2 regions of the Idiomarina sp. ST10R2A5 genome follow, and region 1 is predicted to be linked to the other one. Evidence: predicted binding sites of a transcription regulator. Region 1 holds the regulator's gene; the other holds the start of a gene.

What was found. The regulator FliA, encoded in region 1, starts transcription of late flagellar genes. The targets are predictions, from matches to a motif close to CTAAAGNTNNNNNNNNNNNNGCCGATA.
Region 2: a site for FliA is predicted at 2,539-2,565, ahead of ACP7FG_RS11770 (flagellar protein MotY). Genes of this name have one in related genera too.

Annotation. Positions count from the first base shown of each region.
Region 1 is NZ_JBNIEX010000008.1:74,850-81,917, forward strand. Features, by position in the region: gene flhA (flagellar biosynthesis protein FlhA) at 1-2,142, shown strand, start outside; gene flhF (flagellar biosynthesis protein FlhF) at 2,155-3,492, shown strand; gene ACP7FG_RS10745 (MinD/ParA family protein) at 3,549-4,421, shown strand; gene ACP7FG_RS10750 (RNA polymerase sigma factor FliA) at 4,414-5,139, shown strand; gene cheY (chemotaxis response regulator CheY) at 5,177-5,560, shown strand; gene ACP7FG_RS10760 (protein phosphatase CheZ) at 5,574-6,320, shown strand; gene ACP7FG_RS10765 (chemotaxis protein CheW) at 6,334-7,068, shown strand, end outside.
Region 2 is NZ_JBNIEX010000010.1:71,555-78,622, forward strand. Features, by position in the region: gene ACP7FG_RS11750 (superoxide dismutase) at 1-467, opposite strand, end outside; gene ACP7FG_RS11755 (Grx4 family monothiol glutaredoxin) at 672-1,010, shown strand; gene ACP7FG_RS11760 (peroxiredoxin) at 1,149-1,754, shown strand; gene rnt (ribonuclease T) at 1,822-2,469, opposite strand; gene ACP7FG_RS11770 (flagellar protein MotY) at 2,598-3,494, shown strand; gene nth (endonuclease III) at 3,500-4,135, opposite strand; gene ACP7FG_RS11780 (electron transport complex subunit E) at 4,165-4,845, opposite strand; gene rsxG (electron transport complex subunit RsxG) at 4,842-5,483, opposite strand; gene rsxD (electron transport complex subunit RsxD) at 5,485-6,537, opposite strand; gene rsxC (electron transport complex subunit RsxC) at 6,534-7,068, opposite strand, start outside.

The DNA.
Region 1 (7,068 bases):
GCCGAAAAGTTAGTAGATTTAAGAAATTTCACGCAGAACAACGCGCATCTGATTAAAGGATTCGGAACGCCTGTGGCCATTATGGCCATTCTGGCGATGGTAGTTCTGCCAATTCCGGCCATGGTGCTGGATATTCTGTTCTCGTTTTCAATTACCTTGTCACTGGTAGTTATGCTGGTGGCGGTTTATACCCAACGTCCGTTAGATTTCGCTGCCTTCCCCACGGTATTGCTTATTGCGACGGTCTTACGGTTAAGCCTTAACGTTGCTTCAACCCGTATTGTTTTGCTGGAAGGTCATAACGGGCCCGGCGCGGCGGGCTCAGTGATTGAGGCTTTCGGTAGTGTTGTTATAGGCGGTAACTACACCGTTGGTCTGGTGGTGTTTGCCATTCTGGTTATTATTAACTTTGTGGTTATCACCAAAGGTGCCGGCCGTATTTCAGAAGTTACTGCCCGTTTTACCCTTGATGCCATGCCGGGTAAACAGATGGCTATTGATGCCGACCTGAACGCGGGTTTAATCAATCAGGAAGAAGCCAAAGCCCGACGCAGTGACGTAACCCGTGAGGCCGATTTCTACGGCTCTATGGACGGTGCCAGTAAGTTCGTAAAAGGGGATGCCATAGCCGGTATCCTTATTCTCTTTATTAACATTATCGGCGGCCTGCTCATTGGTATGATCCAGTACGGCCTGACCTTTAATGAGGCCGTGGAAGTTTATACCCTGTTAACCATTGGTGACGGCCTGGTCGCGCAAATCCCCTCTTTATTACTGTCGGTTGCGACCGCCATTATCATTACTCGCGAAAATGACAGTAAAGACATGGGCGATGCCGTTGTCCTGCAACTGCTTGATAACCCCAAGGTTCTGGTCATTACCAGTGCGGTACTCTTTGCTATGGGTGTTATCCCTGGTATGCCGCATCTGGCGTTCTTGAGTATGTCAGCGGTACTAGCCGGTGCAGCGTACTTTAAGCTTAAAAAGTCAAAAGTCGAAGAAGGCGAGCTGGTAGAGAAAGAACAGGAGCAGCAAGTCCAGCAGGCGCAGCAAAAAGAGCTTAGCTGGGACGATGTGCGCCATGTAGACACTATTGGTCTGGAAGTTGGCTATCGTTTAATTCCTTTGGTCGATAAGCAGCAGGGCGGCGAGCTCCTGTCACGCATAAAAGGCGTGCGTAAGAAACAGTCACAGGAATTTGGTTTCCTGGTGCCAGCTGTTCATATCAGAGACAACCTGGATTTAGGCCCTAACAGTTACCGAATTACCCTAATGGGTGTGACTATGGGCGAAGCTGAAATTCGCCATGACTGGGAAATGGCGATTAACCCGGGTCAGGTTTTCGGCGAACTGGAGGGCGAAAAAACAACTGACCCTGCCTTTGGTCTGGATGCGGTCTGGATCCGCCCTGAACAACGAGAGCATGCGCAGACCCTGGGTTATACCGTGGTGGATGCGGCAACTGTGGTTGCAACACATTTAAGTCAAATAGTGACAAACCATGCGTCACAGCTACTGGGTCATGAAGAAGCACAAGAATTACTGGATCGTTTAGGTCGCACGCATCCTAAGCTGGTTGAAGGCCTGATTCCGGATCTGCTGTCATTGGGCAATTTTGTGAAAGTACTGCAAAACCTATTGGATGAAGGTATTGCGATTCGTGACATGCGCACCATTGTACAAACCCTGGTTGAGTACGCGGGGCGTAGTCAGGACCCAGAAGTATTAACGGCTGCGGTCAGAATTTCATTACGCCGTTTAATTGTTCAGGACATTGCTGAAGGGGCGGCGGAATTGCCTGTCATAACTTTGGCACCAGAGTTGGAACAGATGTTGCATCAGTCATTGCAAATGGCTGGTAATGACGGAAATCAGCAAGGCGCCGGAATCGAACCTGGTTTGGCCGAACGCCTGCAACAGTCATTACGCGAAGTGCATCAGCAGCAGGAAATGAATGGTGAACCTTCAGTACTGCTGACCTCCGGACTTCTGCGGTCAACCATGGCGCGATTTGCGCGTCACGCTACCGATGGTATGCGAGTGTTGTCCTATCAGGAAGTACCGGATGATAAACAAATTCGCATTGTCAGCTCAATTGGTGGACAACAAAACGGTGGTGAACAAACCGCCACACAAGAGTAACGGGAGTCGCTTGTGAAGATTAAACGCTTTTTTGCCGAAGATATGCGCCGTGGTTTGCAACAGGTTAAAGAAACCTTAGGTCCGGATGCTATTATCCTGTCCAATAAGAAAGTGAATGGTGGTATTGAGCTGGTTGCAGCCATTGACCCCGATGCGCAACAGGCACAGCCAATGGCTGATCAGGCACCGAATGAGCCGGCCGCATCAAAGACACCGGAAGTACCGGCTGAATCTTTGCAGGAACTGTTACAGCGTCAGGCGCAGGCTGAACAGCCAGCGCAACGCACTGCTGAGCAAGAGGTTGCTGAGCCGGCCACACAACGGCCAGAACCGAAACCAGAACCACAAGGCTTCGCCGATTCTCAGTTAAGCGACGATATTTTTCCTGAACAAGTAAACGCACCAGCAGCGGACGACTCCCAGGCCATTGCTGAACTGCGCTCTCAGGTAAACGGTATTCGTCAATTACTGGAGCATCAGTTAAGTGGCTTGATGAAGCAGGAAATGGATCGCGAAGAACCAACCCGTGCGATGCTGATGAATCGCTTGATGTCTATGGGCTTAAGTGAACGAGTTGCGGACCAGATTGCCTGTTTTATTCCCGAAGGTGGCTCAGACGATGAAGCCTGGGAACAGACCCTGCATTTATTAGAAGGTCAGTTGAATACCACGTCCGACGATATTTTGACACGCGGCGGTGCGGTTGCTTTAGTCGGCCCTACCGGCGTGGGTAAAACCACCACTATTGCGAAGCTGGCTGCTCGTTACGCTCAGCGCCATGGTGCGGATAAAGTGGCATTAATTACTACGGATACCTTCCGTATTGGTGCCAGTGAACAATTACAAACCTATGGTCGTATAATAGGGTGTCCGGTAAAAGTTGCTAAAAATGCGCAAGAGCTGGCAGATGCGTTACTTTCACTGCGCCAGAAGAGTTTAATTTTAATTGATACTGCAGGCATGGGCCAACGCGACAAGCGTTTGAGCGAGCAGTTAAACCAGCTTATCCAGAATTCAAGACTGCGTATTCGTCCATATCTGGTGCTTTCAGCGACATCACAGAATCAAGTATTGATGGATGCCGTTAAGCAGTTTAAAACTTTGCCTTTATCCGGTTGCATTTTTACCAAGCTGGACGAATGCTTAAGTTTAGGTGAGAGTATCAGCGTGGCTATTGAGCATGGCTTACCAGTAGGCTATTTAACCAATGGTCAGCAGGTTCCTGAAGACATTCGGGTTGCCGATGCGAACTTTATGGTAGCGGAAGCCGAGCGTTTGCTTGATAAAAGCATTTGTTCCTCAGTGTCAGACGTGCCAAAATCGTATTGGAATGCGGCGTTTTCTCGCTGAATGAGCCTAAGTAATATGAAGCTGTTGTCAATTTAGTCAGAAAAGAGATACGCCCGATGGATCAAGCAAGCGGTCTGCGAAGAATGAAACAATCAAAAGTAAAAGTTATTGCGGTAACCGGTGGTAAAGGTGGCGTGGGTAAAACCAATGTGTCGCTGAATATGGCTATTGCAATGGCAAAGCAGGGCAAACGAGTATTGGTGCTGGACGCCGACTTAGGCCTGGCTAACGTCGATGTGATGTTGGGCCTTCGCGTTGAGCGTAATCTCTCTCATGTATTAAGTGGCCAGTGTGAACTGGAAGATATTCTGATAGAAGGCCCTGCGGGAATAAAAATTGTTCCGGCAACGTCTGGTACACGTTCGATGGTGGATCTCAGTGAATCTGAGCATGCTGGTTTAATTAGAGCGTTTAGCCAGTTACAGGGCAATTATGACGTGCTGATTGTGGATACCGCAGCTGGCATAGGTAACACCGTTGTCAGTTTTGCCCGAGCCTCACAGGACGTGTTAGTCGTAGTTTGCGATGAACCAACATCGATTACCGATGCTTATGCTCTTATTAAAGTATTGAGCCGTGAGCAGGGGCTTTTCAAATTTAAAGTGGTTGCCAATATGGTGCGCAATATGCGTGACGGGCAAGTACTGTTCAATAAGCTCACTAAGGTTACCGACCGGTTCTTAGATGTTGCGCTGGAGCTGGCAGCAATTATTCCTTTCGATGAAAACTTGCGTTTAGCCGTGCGGAAACAGCAATCGTTTGTCATGGCTTACCCTAAATCTCCTGCGTCATTAGCGATAAAAGCACTGGCTAAGAAGGCGCTGGACTGGCCCGTTCCGGCTCAAGCCGGAGGACATTTAGAATTTTTCCTTGAACAATTGATAACTTCTGCCGATAACGAGAGTAAGCGGGATGTTGCCAATGAATAAAGCTGCCGTTTATGCCGCCACTGCTGACAACCGGAATGCCATTATTGAGCAGCATACCGGACTGGTTAAGCGTATTGCCCACCACATGATGGCGAGACTACCCGCCAGCGTGCAAGTGGATGATTTAATACAGGCAGGCATGATTGGCTTACTAGAAGCTGCGCGTAACTTTGATAACAGCAAAGGTGCCAGTTTCGAAACTTTTGCCGGCATTCGCATTCGTGGTGCGATGCTGGACGAAATTCGTCGCGGCGATTGGGCCCCTCGCTCAGTACACCGTAACCACAGACGTGTGCTGGAAGCCATTCGCCAGGTTGAAAACGAGACCGGGCGGGACGCAAAAGATACGGAAGTAGCCGCAAAATTGAATATGGGTATGGATGAATACCACCATATTTTACGGGATGTGAGTTCAGGACGAATTGTCGGAATTGAAGATCTTGGCGTGTCGGAAGATGCGTTAATGCCAGAGCAGGTAACAGGTTCAGCTTATGAGCCACAACGAGATGTTGAGAACGCTGCGTTTCATAAAGCATTGGTATCGACAATTTCATCGTTACCAGAACGTGAAGCCTTGGTGCTTTCGTTGTATTATGACGAAGAATTGAATTTAAAAGAGATAGGTGAAGTGCTGAGCGTGAGTGAATCACGTGTCAGTCAGATTCACAGTCAGGCAATGTTGCGACTGAAGTCGCGAATGCAAAATTGGGTTGAATAAACTTTGGTGGTAATCGAGAGCCTCAGTGGAGGGTGCTTTGGATAAAAATATGAAAATTCTTGTTGTGGATGACTTTTCTACAATGAGACGAATCATTAAGAATTTACTTCGTGATCTTGGCTTTACCAATATTCAGGAAGCTGATGACGGTAATACGGCTTTACCCATGTTGCAGAACGGTGATTTCGACTTTGTCGTAACCGATTGGAACATGCCCGGTATGCAGGGAATTGACTTGCTGCGTGAAATTCGCAAGGACGATAACCTGGCGCATTTACCGGTATTGATGGTAACGGCCGAAGCTAAGCGTGAGCAAATCATCATGGCCGCACAAGCGGGGGTTAATGGTTACATCGTGAAACCGTTTACAGCCGTAACGTTGAAAGAAAAGCTCGACAAGATCTTCGAACGTATTAGCTAAAGGGCGAATGACTATGTCTGATAACGCCCATGATATTTCTCTGGAGCAAGCCAAGGAACTCGTAGCCTTGCTTGAAGACGGGAAGCAGCAGCAGGCAAATCAATTACTGGAAGACGTTTACAACCGTCGTAACGACAAGTTATTTACTTCTGTCGGCCAGTTAACACGCGACCTCCACGAAGCACTTCAGGATTTTCAGGTAGACCCTCGCATTGTGCAAATGACACAAGATGATCTTCCTGATGCGCAAAACCGTTTGTTGTATGTCATTGAGAAAACCGAAGACGCAGCCAATAGAACAATGGATGCGGTAGAGGCTTGCCTGCCTTTAGCAGATGAGATGCATCAGCGTGTAGAGAAGGTCATGCCAGCCTGGAACAGGCTGATGAGTAACGATATTGAGTTAAATGAATTCAAGTCTTTATGCCATCAGGTCGATGACGTACTTAAGCGCTGTGGTGAAAACATGCCACAAGTGCATGGGTTGATGACTGAAGTATTGATGGCTCAGGACTTTCAGGATATTACCGGGCAAGTCATTCGCCGGGTTATTCAGTTAGTTGAAGACGTTGAAAAGAACTTAATTGAGCTACTCAAAATATTCGGTAAAGAAGAAGAGCGCCGTAAGGCAGCAACCTCAACGCCTGATAAGAAAAATGCAGGTGTTGCGGAAGGCCCTATTATAGATGCTGATCAACGCGATGACGTGGTTGGCGGACAAGACGAAGTGGACGATTTGCTGTCCAGTTTAGGTTTCTAGGAGCATCAGTCGCATGAGCTTTGATATGGACGAAGACATTCTGCAGGACTTTTTGATCGAGGCGGGAGAGATCCTCGAGCAATTGTCTGAACAGCTGGTTGAACTGGAAAATGATCCAGAAAATAAAGACCTGCTGAATGCTATTTTCCGTGGTTTTCATACCGTTAAAGGTGGTGCCGGTTTTTTGTCGCTGGGCGCACTCGTTGATACCTGCCACGGTGCGGAAAATGTGTTCGATACCCTGCGTAATGGCCAACGTACCGTCACCTCCGACTTGATGGATGTTATTCTACAGTCGCTGGATACCATTAATGCTCAATTTGCACAGGTTCGGGCCAAAGAAGAACCTGAAGCTGCATCACCTGAATTACTGGAGCTTCTGCATAAGTTGAGTCAGCCGGAATCGGAAGATGAAGAGCCGGTTAAAGCGCCGGAGCCCGAACCAGAGCCAGAACCAGAACCCGAGGCAACCGACGCAAGTAGCGGCGAAAGTATTGATGAAATTCAGGACGATGAATTTGAAGCCTTACTGGATGAGCTGCATGGTGAAGGTAAAGGACCAGGCAAGAAAGAAGAAGCTAAAGCTTCCGCTGCTGGGTCGGCACCGGGCGATGACAACGATGAAATAACAGACGATGAGTTTGAATCGTTGCTGGATGAATTGCACGGTAGTGGTAAGGCTCCTCAGAGTGCAGAGAAGACACAAGAGAAGCAAAAAGAGCCGGCAAAAGATGACGAAATAACAGAT
Region 2 (7,068 bases), on a different contig from region 1:
GTCAGCAGAGCTTCTACGCCGTCGTGCGCGACAGGAGTGTCTGCATCGTCTGTGTTCAGTAAATCGACAGAACCGTCAGATTTTTTCACTAACCAAGTCCAGCCAGAACCAAAGTTACCAGCAGCGCTTGCGTTGAACTCTTCTTTGAATTTCTCGAAAGAGCCAAATTTTGCGTTGATAGCTTCTGCTACTGCGCCAGTTGGTTCACCGCCGCCGTTCGGGCTTAGGCAGTTCCAGTAGAAAGTGTGGTTCCATACCTGTGCGGCGTTGTTGAACAGTCCGCCTTTTTCAGACTTGATGATGTCTTCCAGAGATTTGCTCTCAAGGTCGGTACCTTTAACGGCGTCGTTCAGCTTGCTCACGTATGTAGCGTGGTGCTTACCGTAGTGGTATTCCAGAGTTTCTTCTGAAATATGTGGTTCCAGAGCGTTTTTCTCGTATGGAAGAGCCGGTAGTTCAAATGCCATAATTTTCTCTCCGTAGTTCTTTTTTGAGTGCAAATTTGCGACTCGCACTTTAATGCGTGCAAGTTCTTTTCTTGTTATACCTTACGATATATAGGGCTGACTGGTTTGCTTTTCAAGGAAATCTTTCAATTTAGGACAAAACTTTATAGGCTGTGTTAAAATACCTGAGTGTTTTAATCAACCATTATATTAAGCAGAGGTGTTATGGAAACGGTTGACAGAATTAAGCAGCAAATCGAAGAAAACCCAATCCTGTTATACATGAAAGGCTCTCCGAAGTTGCCTAGCTGTGGTTTCTCTTCACAAGCATCACAGGCCTTAATGGGCTGTGGCCAGGCGTTTGCTTACGTCGATATCCTACAGAATCCGGATATTCGTGCAGAATTGCCTAAATACGCAAACTGGCCAACCTTCCCGCAGCTGTGGGTTGAAGGTGAATTGGTCGGCGGTTGTGATATTATTATGGAAATGTTCCAGAACGGCGAGCTGCAAGAGTTGGTTTCTGAGGTTGCTGAGCGGCATCCAGAGCCTTCAGCGGAATAAGTAGCCTTCGGCTGAATAAAGTTTAAGCAAACAGTAGACAATCTGTAGTGAAATTGACGGATGCCCTTGTTTTTTTATTTAGGGATCCCCATCACTACGGGTGAAGCTTTAACACTCAACATTAAATGGAGAGAATCGATGTCTGTATTAGTAGGTCGTAAAGCACCTGATTTTACTGCAGCAGCAGTATTGGGTTCAGGTGAAATTGTTGAAGATTTTAAACTGTCAGACGCTATCAAAGGCAAAAAAGCTGTTGTTTTCTTCTACCCGTTGGACTTCACTTTCGTATGTCCTTCTGAGCTAATCGCATTTGATAAGCGCTTAGACGAATTCAAAAAGCGTGGCGTAGAAGTTATTGGTGTTTCAATTGACTCTCAGTTTACTCACAGTGCATGGCGTAACACGTCAACTGACGCTGGTGGTATCGGTCAGGTGAAATACCCATTGGTTGCTGACGTTCGTCACAGCATTTGTAAAGCGTACGACGTTGAACACCCAGAAGCCGGTGTTGCATTCCGTGGTTCATTCTTAATTGATGAAGACGGTATGGTTCGTCACCAGGTCGTTAACGACTTGCCATTAGGCCGTAACATCGACGAGATGCTGCGTATGGTTGACGCACTGAACTTCCACCAGAAACACGGCGAAGTTTGCCCTGCAGGCTGGGAAGAAGGTAAAGAAGGCATGAAAGAAAACGCAGAAGGCGTTGCTTCTTATCTGTCTAAAAACGCTGACAAACTGTAAGCGTTTACTGAATCGAAAAAGCCGCTCGTTTGAGCGGCTTTTTTTATGTCTGAAATTTGTACTCGGATTAACTTTTGTCCTGACGAGACTCAGGTGGCCAGCCACCGAGTTCTTTCCAGCGATTGATCATCCAGCAGTAGAGCTCTGCGGTGCGTTCGGTGTCGTATAGGGCTGAGTGTGCTTGTTTGCTGTCAAACTCAATACCGGCTGCCTGACATGCTTTAATCAGTACGGTTTGCCCTAAGGTCATTGCCGCAAGCGACGTGGTATCAAAACTGACAAAAGGGTGAAACGGGTTACGTTTTAAACTAGCACGTTCGGCGGCGGCCATAACAAAACCGTGATCAAAGTTTGAGTTGTGTCCGACTAAAACTGAACGCTGACAACCCGCGGCTTTCTGCGCTTTACGAATGGGTTTGAAAAGCTCACGCAGGGCTTCACCTTCCTCTACCGCGCCGCGTAATGGGCAGTGCGGATCAATGCCGTTAAAGTCGATAGCTGCCTGTTCAATATTGGCGCCTTCGAAAGGCTGTACATGGTAATGAACAGAGTCCACGGGCTTTAACAGACCATTGTCATCGAAATCCAGCAAGACGGCAGCTATTTCCAGTAACGCATCGGTTTTTGCGTTAAACCCCGCTGTTTCGACATCGACCACGACGGGCATGTATCCGCGAAAGCGTTGCTTCATAAGCGAGTTAGAGCTGTCTGACATAGAATTTCCGTAGTGTCTTAAAGATAACGCTATTATGCCAAAGATCATCACGCTCTGCTTGCAGAAATACTAAAGCAACGGCAATGCGTGCCGATAACAGACGTATCAGAAATAAATCAGGGGCGCTTATGAAAAATTGGCCGATGTTGACTGCTGTTTCAGCTTCTGTGCTGCTATCAATTGGGCAGGCGCAGGCAAACTCAGTCAGGCACTACAGTGCAAACCTGGATAACTCCGCGTGGCAGGTAAGCGAAGAGAACCGTTTAGCCTGTGAAATGGAGCATGAGATTCCCCGTTACGGTAAGGTGCGCTTTCAAAGCGAGGCGAGTAAAGAGCTCAACTTACGTATGAAAATGGAAATGCGCAAGTTACCGGACAGCTATGGTGTGTCTGCCATTGAGTCCGTTCCGCCGCGCTGGCAGCCCGGCGAGTCCAGTTACCGCATTGGCGACATGAAGCTCTATAAGCAGTTTGATGGCGAGCTGCAGAAGCAACTGGCCTGGACCTTATTGAGCGAGCTGGAAAAAGGGCGTTACCCGACATTCTTTTACAACGACTGGTATAACAGCCGCGATGAAGTTGCTGTCTCTATTTCTTCAGTGAACTTCCGCGGTGCTTACGATGACTTCATGAGCTGTGTTAATGCGTTATTACCGTTCAGTTTTGACGACATTGCGTATACGGTGCTGAACCACGAAGCGGAAAGCGAAAAGCTGACTGTTGCATCGCAGCGTAAGCTAAAACAAATTAGTGACTACCTGCAGGTGGATAACGATTTGGAACTGGTTTTAGTCGACGCTTATACCGATTCGCTTGGCGCGCGAGGCCCGAACAAAGAATTAACCGAAGAGCGGGCGAAAGAAATTCAGCAGTTTTTCGTCGAACGGGGTATAGATGCGGAGCGTATTAAAACCGTTGCTCACGGTGAAGACCGGCCGGTTAAATCGAATGACAACGAGTTAAACCGTCAGATCAACCGCCGTGTTATTGTGCAGTTAAGCAAACCATCCATGATTGAGCTGTAACAGGCTCAGTCACTGGTTTTTTCTTTAAATTCGCACAAGTCTTCTATGACGCAGGAACCACACCTTGGTTTACGGGCTATGCAGGTATAACGTCCGTGCAAGATTAACCAGTGGTGCACGTCTACTTTAAACTCAGCCGGTACCACTTTTATCAGTTTTTCTTCCACTTCTTTAACGTTTTTACCGGGGGCCAGTTTGGTGCGGTTAGACACCCGGAATATGTGCGTGTCGACTGCGATAGTGGGCCAGCCAAAAGCCGTATTTAAAACCACGTTTGCCGTTTTACGGCCAACACCCGGAAGAGCTTCCAGCGCGGCCCGGTCTTCCGGTACTTTGCCACCGTATTCTTCCACCAGAATTTTGCAGGTTTTGTAGGCGTTTTCGGCTTTGGAGTTAAACAAACCAATGGTCTTTATGTATTCTTTTATTCCATCTACTCCCAGAGCCAGCATGGTTTCAGCGGTAGGTGCGGCAGGGAATAGTTTACGGGTGGCTTTATTCACACCCACGTCGGTTGCCTGAGCGGACAGCAATACTGCAATTAACAGCTGAAAAGGGGAGTTATATTCCAGCTCAGTTGTTGGGTTCGGATTATTGTCCCGTAACCGACTTAAAATTTCGTAACGCTTGTTTTTATTCATAAGAGTTCGTTTTTATTTGTATTTTTTTATTAGGCCGTGACCCGTGCCCGGGTAACGGTTTTCTTCTCGGCACGGGCACTCCGCACAGCGTCAATTTTGTTTTTCAGGGCAATGATAAAGCCCATGCCAATAAAGGCTCCTGGCGGTAATATAGCCAGTAATAAAGGGTAATTAACGGTAAAGAGCTCAATTCGCAATTGTGCTGCCCACTCACCCAGCAGCAATTCTGCGCCATCAAACAGGGTGCCGTTACCAATAATTTCTCGCATAGCGCCCAGTACTATCAGTACCAGTGCAAAGCCAACACCCATTGCCAGCCCGTCGAACGCTGCGCGTTGCCAGGGGTTTTTAGAGGCATAAGCTTCGGCTCGGCCAATAATGGCGCAGTTAGTCACAATGAGCGGAATGAAGATACCCAGAGACTGATACAGCTGGAACACATAGGCGTTCATGAGCAGTTGAATAATGGTTACGAAGGTGGCAATGACCATGACAAAAACAGGTATGCGGATTTCCGAAGGGATAAACTCACGCACCAGAGACACGGTGATATTTGAGCCAACCAGTACGAATAAGGTGGCCAGACCCAGGCCCATGGCGTTGGTGACTGAGGCAGTCACTGCTAATAGTGGACACAAGCCTAAAAGCTGCACTAATGCGGGATTGTTTTCCCACAGGCCTTGCTTGGTCAGGTTTTTGTATTCGTTCATTCCTGAGCCTCCTGACAATGTGGTAAGTCGGCGTTAAACAGAACGTCTGCTTGCTGCTGAAGCTTTAATGTCGCACGTTTTACGGCAGAGACCACAGCCCGGGGGGTGATGGTCGCGCCGGTGAACTGATCAAACATGCCGCCGTCGCGCTGAACAGCCCAGCGGTTATCATCTTCACCGCGAACACGCTTCTCAGCAAAGCTCTTTATCCAGTCACTTTTCTGAATTTCAATTTTATCACCTAACCCCGGGGTTTCCTGATGGCGCAAGGTTCTTACACCTAAAACTTCGCCATTGGGTTGAATAGCCAGCAGCAAACGGATAGCGCCGGAGTAGCCGTCTGGAGCTACAATTTCAGCAGCTAAAGCAGTGGGCTCATCGTTAACCCATGCGCGATACAACGGCTGCGGCTTAGTACTGCCCAGAGCCGGATCCTGTAGTAATCGACAGGATTGGTATAAGTCGTTGTCGTGCAGTGCCGGCGGTATCAACTGATTCAGTGTGCGAAGCACTTGCTGCTGCTGCTGCCTGGCGATTTTGTCTTCTGTCAGCAGTTGCACACCAATAATTAAAGCGGTAGCAATGACCGCAAAAGCGGCCAGTAATAAACCATTTTTCTGCATACTGTTAAAGGTCATATCAGTCTCCGTGGCCGTAAACAACAGGCCGCGTATACCGGTCTATTAATGGTACACACATATTGGCAAGCAACACGGCAAAGGCTACGGCGTCGGGGTAGCCGCCCCAACTGCGAATAACAAAGACGATAAAGCCAATCAGCAAGGCAAAAATAACGCGGCCCCGGTTTGACGTGGCGGCCGATACCGGGTCGGTTGCGATAAAGAAAGCACCTAACATGGTTGCGCCGCTTAAGGCGTGCACGATAGGTCCGGGCATAAGGTCGGGTGCAAAAATATGAGCAATAAAAGCCGGTACGCAAAGGCCTGCAAGGAACCCCAGCGGGATGTGCCAGCTAATAATGCGTTGCTGAATTAAAAGTAAGCCACCGACTAAAAAGCCCAGATTAATCCACTGCCAGCCGGCACCGGCAAAATAACTGAACTCTGGTCCCTGATAAATTTCTGTCAGCGTATAACCCCGGGTCAGTTCTGTTTTTATGGTATCCAGCGGTGTTGCCATGGTGACACCGTCTATACCGGCCCGCAGTTGCTCTACGCTGTAACCGGCAGGGGTGTATTCAAACAATATGGTGTGCAGTGTTTGCCACAAAGTTAGCGAGTGCTCGCTAATAGTGGAAGCCGGTAGCCAGTTTGTCATTTGTACCGGAAACGAAATTAATAACAGCACATAACCTGCCATGGCCGGGTTAAATAGGTTCTGGCCCATACCACCATACACGTGTTTAACCACAACAATGGCGAATAAGGTTCCTATAACGATGACCCACCAGGGCGCAAGTGAGGGAATGCTAATGGCCAGTAAAATGGCGGTGACTATTGCGGTGTTGTCACGCAGCGCGGAAAACGCCGGTCGCTCACGGGCAACCGTACAGGCCATTTCGGCTAATACTGCAGTAGCAACAGCTAGTGTAATTTGAAACCAGACTCCGGGACCAAAAAAGTAGCTTTGCAGCAATACGCCGGGCACTAAGGCATAGCAGACCCAGCGCATCATTTCGCTGGTGGTTCTTTGGTTATGCCCGTGGGGTGATGGTGCAATTTTGAAACTCATGACTCATTTCCTTTGGCTGAGCTGTCCTCATCGGCGTTGTCTTTTGCTGCCTGTGCCGCTTTTTTGGCTTTGGCGCGGGCAATAGCGGCTGCAACTGCGGCGGATTTCCCAGCTGGTTTCTCGTCGCCACTGTCAGTTTTACTGTCAGGTCTACTGGCTTTTTCCTGCTGCATTTTTTTTCGCTCTTCGGCTGCTTTGCGATGGCGTTCTAAACGTTCCTGCTTTTCGCGCTCCAGCCTTTCCTGGCGAGCTTCAAAGCGCTTCCGAGCCTGTTCGGCTTTGGCCTTTTCACGGGCAATGTTACGCACTTCAGCCTTAGCTTTGCGGTAATAGTGCACCAGCGGAATTTCGCTGGGACAAACATAGGCGCAGGCGCCGCACTCAATGCAGTCAAACAAATGATGCTTTTCCAGTTCGTCGTAGTCTTTCGCTTTGGCCAGCCACTGCAATTGCTGTGGCTGCAAAGTTGCGGGGCAGACGTCCGAACAGGCACCACAACGAATACAGGCCAGCTCGGGCCCAGGAGCCGGC